DNA from 2 places in the Streptomyces sp. NPDC002324 genome. Region 2 is predicted to be linked to the other one. Evidence: riboswitches for the same ligand, from Rfam matches in the RefSeq annotation. Region 2 holds a riboswitch; the other holds the start of a gene.
The links. Region 2 has a riboswitch for cyclic di-AMP ahead of ACWCRJ_RS28690 (transglycosylase family protein). Riboswitches for the same ligand answer to the same signal wherever they lie in the genome.
Positions count from the first base shown of each region.

Region 1 (5,736 bases), on a different contig from region 2:
TCATCGGCAGCCGGCGCGGCCACACCGGGCACCAGCACCTGCCCTGGGTCGCCCTGGACACCGACGCCACCGAGGAGCGCGGCGAGGTCTACGGCTGCGCCCTGGGCTGGTCGGGATCCTGGCGGATCGCGGTCGCACAACTGCCGGACGCCCGCGTGCAGATCACCGGCGGCGCCGGATACGACGAGTCCGGTCTGCTGCGGCTGGAGACGGGGGAGACGTTCACCACGCCCGTCTTCGCCGGCCTGTGGAGCGACGGCGGCCACGGCGGGGCGAGCCGCGCCTGGCACGCGTACCAGCGGACGTACGTCATCCCGGACGCGGACCAGGACCGGCCGGTGCTCTTCAACTCCTGGGAGGCCACCGAGTTCGACATCTCCGAGGAGCAGCAGGGGACGCTCGCGCGGCGCGCGGCGGCCATCGGGGTCGAACTGTTCGTCGTGGACGACGGCTGGTTCGGGGCGCGTACGAGCGACCGGGCCGGCCTCGGCGACTGGACGCCCAACCCGGACCGCTTCCCGAAGGGGCTCAAGCCCCTCGCCGAATACGTGCACGCCCTCGGAATGCGGTTCGGTATCTGGGTCGAGCCCGAGATGGTCAACCCGGACAGCGAGCTGTACCGGGCGCATCCCGAATGGGCACAGTTCCAACCGGGACGAAAGCGGACGGAGCTGCGTAATCAGCTCGTCCTCAATCTCGCGCGCGAGGACGTCCAGGAATACCTGTGGGAGAAGCTGGACGCGTTGCTGTCCAGTGCGCCGATCGACTATGTGAAGTGGGACTTCAACCGCTGCTTCACGGATGCCGGCTGGCCCGGCGAGCCGTATCCGCAGAAACTGTGGATCGAGCATGTGCACGCCTTCTACGCCCTGCTGGACCGGCTGCGGGCCGCGCACCCGGGGGTGGCGTTCGAGTCGTGCTCCGGCGGCGGCGGTCGTATCGACCTCGGGGTGATGGCCCGGACGGACCAGGTGTGGACGTCGGACAACACCGACCCGCTAGACCGGCTCGCCATCCAGCACGGCTTCAGCCAGATCCACCCGGCCCGGACCATGGCGGCATGGGTCACCGACAGCCCGAACAACCAGCTCAACGGCCGGGTCAGCACCCTGCGGTTCCGTTTCGTCAGCGCCATGGCGGGCGTGCTCGGCGTCGGTGGCGACCTCACCGAGTGGACGGAGGAGGAGCTGGCCGAGGCGGGGAGCTGGGTCGAGCTGTACAAGCGGATCCGGCCGGTCGTGCAGCGCGGTGATCTCTACCGGCTGCGCCCGCCGACGGGTGGCCTGAGCGCCGTGCAGTACGTCCTCGACGACGAGGTCGTGGTCCTGGCCTGGCTCCAGGCCCAGCACTACGGTGAGCAGCCCGCTCCGCTCCGGCTGCGCGGACTGGACCCGACAGAAGTGTATGAGTGCCGCGAAACGGGCGAAGTGCACCGAGGGGCCGTTCTGTTGCACCACGGGTTGCCGACGGGGTTGCGTGGCGACTTCGATGCGACGGTTATCCACCTGCGTCGCACTTGAGCGATCTGTCCGAAATAGAGCTTTAAATCCAACAAGCCCTGGAATAAAGCCTACTGGCCCGTAGGGGAGTGAGCAGCGTCATATTCGTGACGTTCCGCTGTCGCCATGTGCACGTAATTCGCGCATGTTTCCAGGGCGGTTGGGAAATGTTCAAGACCGGTCTTCGACGGAGCGTGATGGTGGATTGATGTAAGGATCAGGTAGAAAGACGCACAGGAAGTCCCAATGGTTGTCTCTGTGGGCACAAGTCGCTTACGTTCGGCGTCAATCCGGACGGACGCCCAATCCTGCCGCCGACCGGAGCCGCACACCGACCCGATCCACGGCAGGAGCGGGGGACCCACAGGAATCACCGCCTGTTCCGGTCTCCGGAAGAGGCTAGGGGTACAGCCGTGCGCGAGCACGGCCGGACATCTCCAGTCCGCACCCGACAGCTCACCTCGCAGGCGCCGGAGAGGAATTCGTCATGCCCGCGAAGGGTAAGCACCGCCGTCCCAAGTCCCAGCGTTTCACCCGCTCGATCGCCGCCGCCGGGACCGGCGGTGCTGCGCTCGCGCTGCCGCTGATCGGAGCCGCCGGCGCCCAGGCCGCCACCCCGACGGCCGCCGTGTCCGGGGCTTCCGAGAAGACGGCCACGATCGCCACCCAGCAGGCCGCGGCCGAGGCGGGCGCGCGGATCGAGCAGGCGGAGAAGGCCGCGCAGGCGGAGCGGACCGCCACCAAGAAGACGGCCAAGACCTACTCGGTGAAGGTCGGCGACTACCTCGCGAAGATCGCGGACGAGCAGGACGTCGACGGGGGCTGGAAGCGCCTCTACTCGGACAACCGCGAGGCGATCGGCTCCGACCCGTCGCTGATCCACCCGGGTCTGAAGCTGTCGATAGGCGGGCAGGCCGCGTCGGGCGGTACGCCGCAGTCGTCGAAGCCGCAGCTGTCGCAGTCCTCGAAGCCTGCCGAGTCGTCGACGACGCCGAAGCCCTCCGCACCCGCCAAGCAGGAGTCCAAGGACACCCAGGCGTCGGCCTCCACGTCGAACGGCCAGTCCTCGTCGGCCAACAGCTCCGGCTTCAGCCTGCCCATCCAGGGCGCCACCGTCGGCACGGCGTACAAGACCGCCGGCAGCATGTGGTCCAGCGGCTACCACACGGGCGTCGACTTCGTGGCCCCGACCGGGACCGCCCTCAAGGCCGTGGGCGCGGGCACCGTCGTCTCCGCCGGCTGGGGCGGCGCGTACGGCAACCAGGTCGTCATCCGGCTGGCCGACGGCTACTACGCCCAGTACGCCCACCTCTCCTCGATCTCCGTCTCCGCGGGGCAGTCCGTGAGCGGCGGTCAGCAGATCGGCCTCTCGGGCGCGACCGGCAACGTCACCGGGCCGCACCTGCACTTCGAGATCCGCACCACGCCGTCCTACGGCTCGGACCTCGACCCGCTGGCCTACCTTCGCTCGAAGGGCGTCAGCGTCTGAGGTTCCGTCCCTCAACCACACCGAAGGCCGGCCCCGCTTCTTGGGGGCCGGCCTTCGGTGTTGCGGTCGTGTGGCATGGCCGACCGAAGCCTCGACAGGGGGCGAACGGAAGTACACAGTGATCTCCGTAAGCGCTTTCTATGCGGGGGGATCCGGGTTCCGCGTCGCGTCGCGTCGTCGTTCCCCTTTCCTTCCATCGGGACAGGAGTGTCATGACCACCCGTAGAGCTTTCGGAGCCCTCGCCGCCGGTGCCGCCCTCGCGGCGCTCGCTCCGGCGGGGACGGCGGCCGCGCACCCGCGTCCGAGGCGGGGCCGGCTGATCGCCGCCGACGACTTCCGGCACGGGCTCGGGCAGTGGGCCGTGGAGTTGGAGAGGGGCGGGGTGGTCGCCGCATCGCGGGGTGTGCTGGAGGTCGATGTGCCGGCCGGGGCCACGGTCTGGTTCAAGCGGAAACTGCAAGGGCCGTACGTCGTCGAGTACACGGCCACGCCGGTCTCGGCGGGCGGGGCCAACGACAGGGTCTCCGACCTCAACAACTTCTGGAACGCCGTCGATGTGCGCTCACCCGGTGATCTCTTCGCCACCCCGCGTTCGGGCGCGCTCGCCGAGTACGACCACCTGAAGACGTACTACGTCGGGTACGGCGCCAACACGAACACGACGACACGCCTGCGCCGGTACGTCGGTGAGGCGGGCGTGCGGCCACTGATCTACGACTACACCGAGCCGCTGCTCGTCGCGAACGCGCCGCATCAGGTGCGGATCGTCTCCGACGGGTCGAAGGTCCGGTGGTGGAACAACGGCCGGCTCGTGTTCGACTACGTCGATCCCGCGCCGTACACGAGTGGGCACTTCGCCTTCCGCACCACCTGGAGCCATTTCCGGATCGAGGACTTCCGGGTGTGGAGGTTGCGCGGTCGCCGCTGAGGGGGGAGAGGGGGTGGGGATGGTGGAGTGCGGCCATCCCGACCTGGAGTATTCCGGGTTGTCCAACACTTGACCCGTGGTCTATCTCACCGTCCGTCAAGTCCTTATTACGGTCGCGTAGGTCACATGCCACGGTGAATCATGGGCCGATGTGGCAGACGATTCGAATGACAGCAGAACGATGATCGGGTCGTACGTGGCGCTGGGGGACAGCTTCACCGAGGGCGTCGGCGATCCGGGGCCCGACGGGCGGTTCGTCGGCTGGGCCGACCGGTTCGCGGTGCTCCTCGCGGACCGGGTGCCCGAGGGCGACTTCGACTACACCAACCTCGCCGTGCGGGGAAAACTCCTCGACCAGATCGTGGCGGACCAGATTCCGAGGGCTCTGGAGCTCGCGCCGGATCTCATCTCCTTCTGCGCGGGCGGCAACGACATCATCCGGCCGGGCACCGATCCCGACGAGGTCGCCGAGCGGTTCGAGCGCGCGGTGTCCAGGCTCACCTCGGCCGTCGGCACCGTCATGGTGACCACCGGCTTCGACACCCGTGACGTACCGGTGCTCCGGCATCTGCGCGGCAAGATCGCCACGTACAACCTGCATGTGCGGGCCATCGCCGACCGGTACGGGTGTCCCGTGCTGGACCTGTGGTCCCTGAAGACGGTGCAGGACCGGCGGGCCTGGGATCTCGACCGGCTGCACCTGTCGCCGGAGGGACACACGCGGGTCGCCCTGCGGGCCGGTCAGGTGCTGGGCGTCGACGTCCCGGCCGACCCCGACCAGCCGTGGCCCCCGCTGCCGCCGCGCGGCACGCTGGAGATGCGGCGGGACAACATCCAGTGGGCGCGGGAGTATCTGGTGCCGTGGATCGGGCGGCGGCTGCGGGGGGAGTCCTCCGGGGACCACGTGTCGGCGAAGGGGCACCTGTCGCCGGACGACATCAGGGTGCGGATCGGGGTGGTGGCCTGACCGGGTCGCCTCCGGCGGTCGGCCGCATTTGATGCGGGACCAGGGCTTCGGGGGGTGGCGGGGGCCTGGGTGTCGCGGGGGTGCGGGTCGGTGGGCCTGATTGCGCCCGTCGTGGTTGCTCGCGCAGTTCCCCGCGCCCCTGAGGGGGCGGGCCTGGCGGTGCTGTGTTGCCGTTCGGCGGTGGGTGCGACGGCTGCCCGGGGGCGGTGTCGTCAGCGGGTCGCCGCTGTCAGGGTTTCCCGGGTCAGACCCAGTTCGTGGGCCAGGGCCTCGTCGGCCCATTCCTGGGCTCGGGTGCGGGAGAGTGTCCCGCCGTAGGCCGTCAGCTGGACGGCCAGGCCGTCCAGGAGGGCGGTCAGGCGCAGGGCCGTCGCCGCAGGGTCCGGGCAGCTGAACTCGTCGGCCGCCACGCCCGCTTCGATGACCTCGGCCAGGGCGGCCTTCCACTGTCGGTCCAGGTCGCGGGTGACCTCGCGCAGGGCCGGTTCGCGCAGGGCGGCCGCCCAGCCCTCGATCCACAGGCGCCAGCCCTTGGCCTGGCCGGTGGGGGCGTACCAGCGGACGGCCGCGCGGAGCCGGCGCAGTGCCGTGGTGCGGCGGCCCAGCAGCTTGCGGAGGTGGGCGAGGTCGCCCTCGGCGGCGTGCCGGAAGGCCTCGGCCACCAGTCGTTCCTTGGTCGAGAAGTGGTAGAGCACCAAGGCGTTGCTCACCCCGAGGACGGCGGCCACGTCGGCGATCCGTACCGCCGCGACGCCCCGCTCCTCGATCTGCTCGATGGCGGCCCGGAGCAGCTCCGCACGCCGCTCGGCCACACTCAACCGCACCCTGCCCACGCGGCAACCCTACCCAGGC
Region 1 covers NZ_JBSFCF010000021.1:120,128-125,863, forward strand. The annotation lists gene ACWCRJ_RS25925 (alpha-galactosidase) at 1-1,520, shown strand, start outside; cyclic di-AMP (ydaO/yuaA leader) riboswitch at 1,823-1,982, shown strand; gene ACWCRJ_RS25930 (peptidoglycan DD-metalloendopeptidase family protein) at 1,987-2,988, shown strand; gene ACWCRJ_RS25935 (DUF6250 domain-containing protein) at 3,201-3,917, shown strand; gene ACWCRJ_RS25940 (SGNH/GDSL hydrolase family protein) at 4,099-4,884, shown strand; gene ACWCRJ_RS25945 (TetR/AcrR family transcriptional regulator) at 5,097-5,717, opposite strand.
Region 1: it holds a riboswitch for cyclic di-AMP, as region 2 does, so the genes downstream of both, ACWCRJ_RS25930 (peptidoglycan DD-metalloendopeptidase family protein) here and ACWCRJ_RS28690 (transglycosylase family protein) in region 2, are expected to answer to the same signal.

Region 2 (5,736 bases):
CCGCCTCGCCGGCTCCGGCCGCGTCCACATGCCGTTCCTGGAGCTGCTCCCCGCCTCCTACGACCTCCCCGGCGCCCGTCTCCTCGACCTCGTCCAGGTCATGGACCGGATCCGAGCGGAGTGTCCCTGGTCCTCCCGGCAGACGCACCAGGGCCTCGCCAAGTACGGCATCGAGGAGGCGTACGAACTCGTCGAGGCCATCGAGGAGGGTGAGCGCGACGAACTCCGCGAGGAGCTGGGCGACGTCCTCCTCCAGGTCGTCTTCCACGCCCGCATCGCCGAGGACGACCCCGACACCCCCTTCTCCATCGACGACGTGGCCGCCGGCATCGTCACCAAGCTCATCCACCGCCACCCCCATGTCTTCGGGGACGCGACGGCCACGACCCCCGAGGAGGTCAAGGCGCACTGGCTGCGCACCAAGGCAGTCGAGAAGCAGCGCGCGTCGGTGACCGACGGCGTACCCCTCGGCCAGCCCGGTCTCGCCCTCGCCGCCAAGCTCTCCTCCCGCGCCCGCACCGCCGGCCTCGACGTCCCGATACCCCACGGCGACGACCTCGGTCACGCACTCCTCACCCTCGCCGCCGACGCCGAGTCCCGGGGCATCGACCCCGAGGCGGCCCTCCGGGCGGCGGCCCGCGCGTACCGGGACGCGATCAGGATCGCGGAGGGCCTGCCGGCGGGGCCGGGGGAGACGGCCGGCCGTGACGAGTCCGGGGAGGAGGAGTCCGGGGAGGAGGGGTCCGGGGAGGAGGGGGACGAGGACGCCGCCGGGAGCTGACCCGACGGGCATCCGTCACGCGGGCCGGAAGCCCCGGCCGGGCGGGAAGCCCCGGCCGGGCCGGATACCGTCGGCGGGTGACCAACCAGCCCGCATCCAGCTCCGCCATGCCCACGGGAACCGGCGCGCCCGACCTCTTCACCTGGGAGTTCGCCACCGACCCCTACCCGGCGTACGCCTGGCTCCGTGAGCACGCCCCCGTTCACCGGACGCGCCTGCCCAGCGGCGTGGAGGCCTGGCTGGTCACCCGCTACGGCGACGCCAAGCAGGCCCTCGCCGACGGGCGCCTGTCGAAGAACCCGGCGCACCACGCCGAGCCCGCGCACGCCAAGGGCAAGACGGGCATCCCCGGTGAGCGCAAGGCCGAGTTGATGACACATCTGCTGAACATCGACCCGCCGGACCACACCAGACTCCGCCGCCTGGTGTCGAAGGCGTTCACACCCCGGCGGGTCGCCGAGTTCGCCCCCCGGGTCCAGGAGTTGACCGACCGGCTGATCGACGGGTTCGCCGAGAAGGGCGAGGCCGACCTCATCCACGAGTTCGCCTTCCCCCTCCCCATCTACGCGATCTGCGACCTGCTGGGCGTTCCCCGGGAGGACCAGGACGACTTCAGGGACTGGGCGGGCATGATGATCCGGCATGGCGGTGGTCCGCGGGGCGGCGTCGCGCGGTCGGTGAAGAAGATGCGCGGCTACCTCGCCGACCTCATCCACCGCAAGCGGGAAGCGCTCACCGAGCACCCCGCCCCGGGCGAGGACCTCATCTCCGCGCTCATCCGCGCCTCCGACCACGGGGAGCACCTCACCGAGAACGAGGCCGCGGCGATGGCGTTCATCCTGCTGTTCGCCGGGTTCGAGACCACCGTCAACCTCATCGGGAACGGCACGTACGCCCTGCTCACCCACCCCGAGCAGCGGGCCCGCCTCCAGACCTCCCTCGCCGCCGGCGAGACCGGGCTGCTCGAAACCGGCGTCGAGGAACTCCTGCGCTACGACGGTCCCGTCGAACTCGCCACCTGGCGCTTCGCGACCGAGCCCCTCACGCTGGGCGGGCAGGACATCGCCCCCGGCGACCCGGTCCTCGTCGTCCTCGCGGCGGCCGACCGCGACCCGGCCCGTTTCGAGGACCCCGACACCCTGGACCTCTCCCGCCGTGACAACCAGCACCTCGGCTACGGCCACGGCATCCACTACTGCCTCGGCGCGCCGCTCGCCCGGCTCGAAGGCCAGAGCGCGCTGGCGACGCTCCTCACCCGGCTCCCCGATCTGCGACTCGCAGTGGATACGGCCGATTTGCGGTGGCGGGGAGGCCTCATCATGCGTGGATTGCGCACGCTTCCGGTGGAATTCACCCCACGGGCGCGGCCGTGAGTGGGTGGTGATCGCGCCGTGAGCGGCCCGTAGTTGTACCCGGACGGGCCGTAACACTACCCCATTCCGAGCCAGAAATTGACGCTCCCTCAACTCTGTGATCTTCACGTGATCTGCGCTGCATTAACTTGTGACAACTGATCGACTGCCGATACGTTCACACGTCAGTGCGAAGGGGGCACCGCGCCCGTCGCACAGACCACCGCTGTCGTGTGAAAGGCAACCGCATGCTCTCCGGGAACGGTCGTCACCGTCGCCCCCGTCAGGCTCCGGCTCTCCTCGTCGCGGCGGGAGTCACCGGGTCGGCCATCGCGATCCCACTCCTCGGCGCCACCGGCGCGAGCGCGGCGAGCGGAACCACCTGGGACCAGGTGGCGGAGTGCGAGAGCGGTGGCTTCTGGAGCGCGGACACCGGGAACGGGCGCTACGGCGGCCTCCAGCTGACCCAGGAGAACTGGGAGAAGTACGGCGGCCTCGACTACGCGACGACCGCGGACCAGGCCAGCCGTTCGCAGCAGATAGCCGTCGCCGAGAAGGTCCTCGCGGACCAGGGCGTAGGCGTCTGGTCCACCTGCGGACTGCTGCACAACCTGGGCGGCGACTCGGGTCCCGCCGACGTGGACACGGGTGTCGCGGACGACTCGTCCGACTCCGGCGGCGCATCCGGTTCATCGGGTGCATCGGATTCCTCCGACTCGACCGGGTCCACCGGCTCGGCCAAGTCGGCCGACGGCACCGACTCCACGCGCTCCGACGGGTCGAAGGAATCGACCGAGTCGACCGAGTCGTCGGACGCGTCCGCGAAGGCCCTCGACGGCTCCACGAAGGCGACCACCGAGCCGGACGCGGGCTCCGACGCCGCGGACTCCACCGATTCCGGCGACAGCGGCACCGGCACCGGCACCGGCTCCAAGGAATCCGGCAGTGCGAACACGGACGATTCCAGCCAGGCGGACGGCTCCGCGGCCGACGATGACGTCGACGGCGGCAGCGGCCGGCATCGCGGCGCCAGCGCCGACGAGGGCGCGGACACCGGCTCCGGGGCGGACAAGGCCGACGGCGCCACCTCAGGCCGTCACGCCTCGCGTGACGGCGGCGCGTCGAGCGAGGGCGCGGAGGGCGCCTACACCGTCCGCGTGGGCGACAGTCTGACCGGCATCGTGAACTCGCTCGGCCTGAACGGCGGGTGGCGGACGCTGTACTCCGAGAACGAGCGCACGGTCGGAACTGACCCGGACCTTATCCTTCCCGGTCAGACCCTCGAAGTCGGTGCCGAAACGGGCGAAAAGTAGCGGCAGTTCGCGTCATGGTTCGACCCTGAATGCCCGTTTTGATCATTGTGGGAGATGAATCACAGACCCCCTGATCGTCTTTGAAATTCGGGCAATCACCTGTTTACGGTCGTGACCGCTCGCCACAGCGGGCCCTCCCGGTCGGCACGCCGAATCCTGCCATCGGCCGTGAGGAACAGTCGTCGCGTCAAGCGCCGTAGGCAGGAGCGGGGGACCCAAGGTAAGTGCCGGGTCCGGCGGTTGCGGCCCTTCGGGGGCGCACGACCGGAACCGGCTGGGGGTGAAGCCGCGCGACGTGAGCCGAGAGGCGAGCGTGCGCGGCCGGGCAACTCAACCGGCCCGAACCCGACAGCTCACCTCGCAGGCGTCGGTGAGGGGATCTCTCCATGCTGTTTTCCAGCAAGGGCAAGCACCGTCGTCCGTCCAAGGCCGCTCGCGCCATCGCCGTCGTCGGTGTCACCGGCGCCGCGGCGGTCGCCGCCCCGCTGATGGCCGCCGGCAGCGCCTCCGCCGCCACCGCCTCCGAGTGGGACGCCGTCGCCCAGTGCGAGTCCGGCGGCAACTGGTCCATCAACACCGGCAACGGCTACTACGGCGGTCTGCAGTTCTCGGCCTCCACCTGGGCCGCCTACGGCGGTACGCAGTACGCCTCCACCGCCAACCAGGCGAGCAAGGCCCAGCAGATCGCGATCGCCGAGAAGGTCCTCGCCGGTCAGGGCAAGGGTGCCTGGCCGGTCTGCGGCAAGGGTCTGTCCGGCGCCTCCTACGACGGCGCCGCCGCCTCTTCCGGCAACGCCGACTCCTCCGGCTCCTCCTCGCAGAGCACGCAGGAGAGCACCAAGAAGAGCACCGAGGACACCCGCTCCTCCCGCTCCTCCGAGCGCGCCACCGTCAAGACCCCGACCGGCAAGAAGGTCAAGAAGGGCGACGGCGAGTACAAGGTCGTCACCGGTGACACCCTCAGCGCCATCGCCGCGAAGAAGAACGTCAAGGGTGGCTGGGAGAAGCTCTTCGAGCTGAACAAGGACATCATCGACGACGCCGACTTCATCTACCCGGGCCAGCAGCTCCACCTGAGCTGACCCACGGCGACCACGACGGCCGCCACACGCCTGCCGACCCCACGGCCGCCCCCACGGCCGGGCAGGCGGGGCAGGTTCAGCCGGGCCGGAAAACAGGCCGCTCCCCGGCTGAACCACAGCCCGCTCACAGCCGTGTCCTCCATAGTGAAGACCTCGTGAGGGCCGTCCCCCCGTCCCCACGGGCTCCCCGCCCCGGTGCGCATTCCCCCGTACGCACCGGGGCGGGGCTTTTTCGTGCCCGCCTCCTCCTTCTGTTCACTTTCTCGACCACCCCCCTTTGTTCCGACCGGGAACAATGGGTACGGTCTGTCTGTCCACGGGACGGTCGGTCGGCTGCCGACGGCCCGGGGACGGTTAGGCTCTAGTCGCCAGGCCCCAGCGGCCCCGCACAACCAGCGTCACATCCCATGAAGGAGATGCTCGTGCCGTCCATCGACGTCGTCGTAGCCCGGGAAATCCTCGACTCGCGAGGCAACCCCACCGTCGAGGTCGAGGTCGGCCTCGACGACGGCAGCACGGGTCGTGCCGCCGTTCCGTCCGGCGCCTCCACCGGTGCCTTCGAAGCCATCGAGCTGCGTGACGGCGACCCCAACCGCTACCTCGGCAAGGGCGTCGAGAAGGCCGTCCTCGCCGTGATCGAGCAGATCGGCCCGGAGCTCGTCGGCTACGACGCCACCGAGCAGCGCCTGATCGACCAGGCGATGTTCGACCTGGACGCCACCGACAACAAGGGCTCCCTCGGCGCCAACGCCATCCTCGGCGTCTCCCTCGCCGTCGCCCACGCCGCCTCCGAGGCCAGCGATCTGCCGCTCTTCCGCTACCTGGGCGGCCCGAACGCGCACCTGCTGCCCGTTCCGATGATGAACATCCTGAACGGCGGTTCGCACGCCGACTCCAACGTGGACATCCAGGAGTTCATGATCGCCCCCATCGGCGCGGAGTCCTTCTCCGAGGCCCTGCGCTGGGGCGCCGAGGTCTACCACACCCTCAAGAAGGTGCTGAAGACCAAGGGCCTGTCCACCGGCCTCGGCGACGAGGGCGGCTTCGCCCCGAACCTGGAGTCCAACCGCGCCGCCCTGGACCTCATCCTGGAGGCCATCAAGGAGGCCGGCTACACCCCCGGCGAGCAGATCGCCCTCGCCCTGGACGTCGCCGCCTCCGAGTTCTACAAGGACGGCGTCTACACCTTCGAGGGCAAGGAGCGCTCC
Region 2 covers NZ_JBSFCF010000025.1:118,306-124,041, forward strand. The annotation lists gene ACWCRJ_RS28675 (nucleoside triphosphate pyrophosphohydrolase) at 1-781, shown strand, start outside; gene ACWCRJ_RS28680 (cytochrome P450 family protein) at 859-2,154, shown strand; gene ACWCRJ_RS28685 (transglycosylase family protein) at 2,382-3,446, shown strand; cyclic di-AMP (ydaO/yuaA leader) riboswitch at 3,629-3,828, shown strand; gene ACWCRJ_RS28690 (transglycosylase family protein) at 3,833-4,528, shown strand; gene eno (phosphopyruvate hydratase) at 4,951-5,736, shown strand, end outside.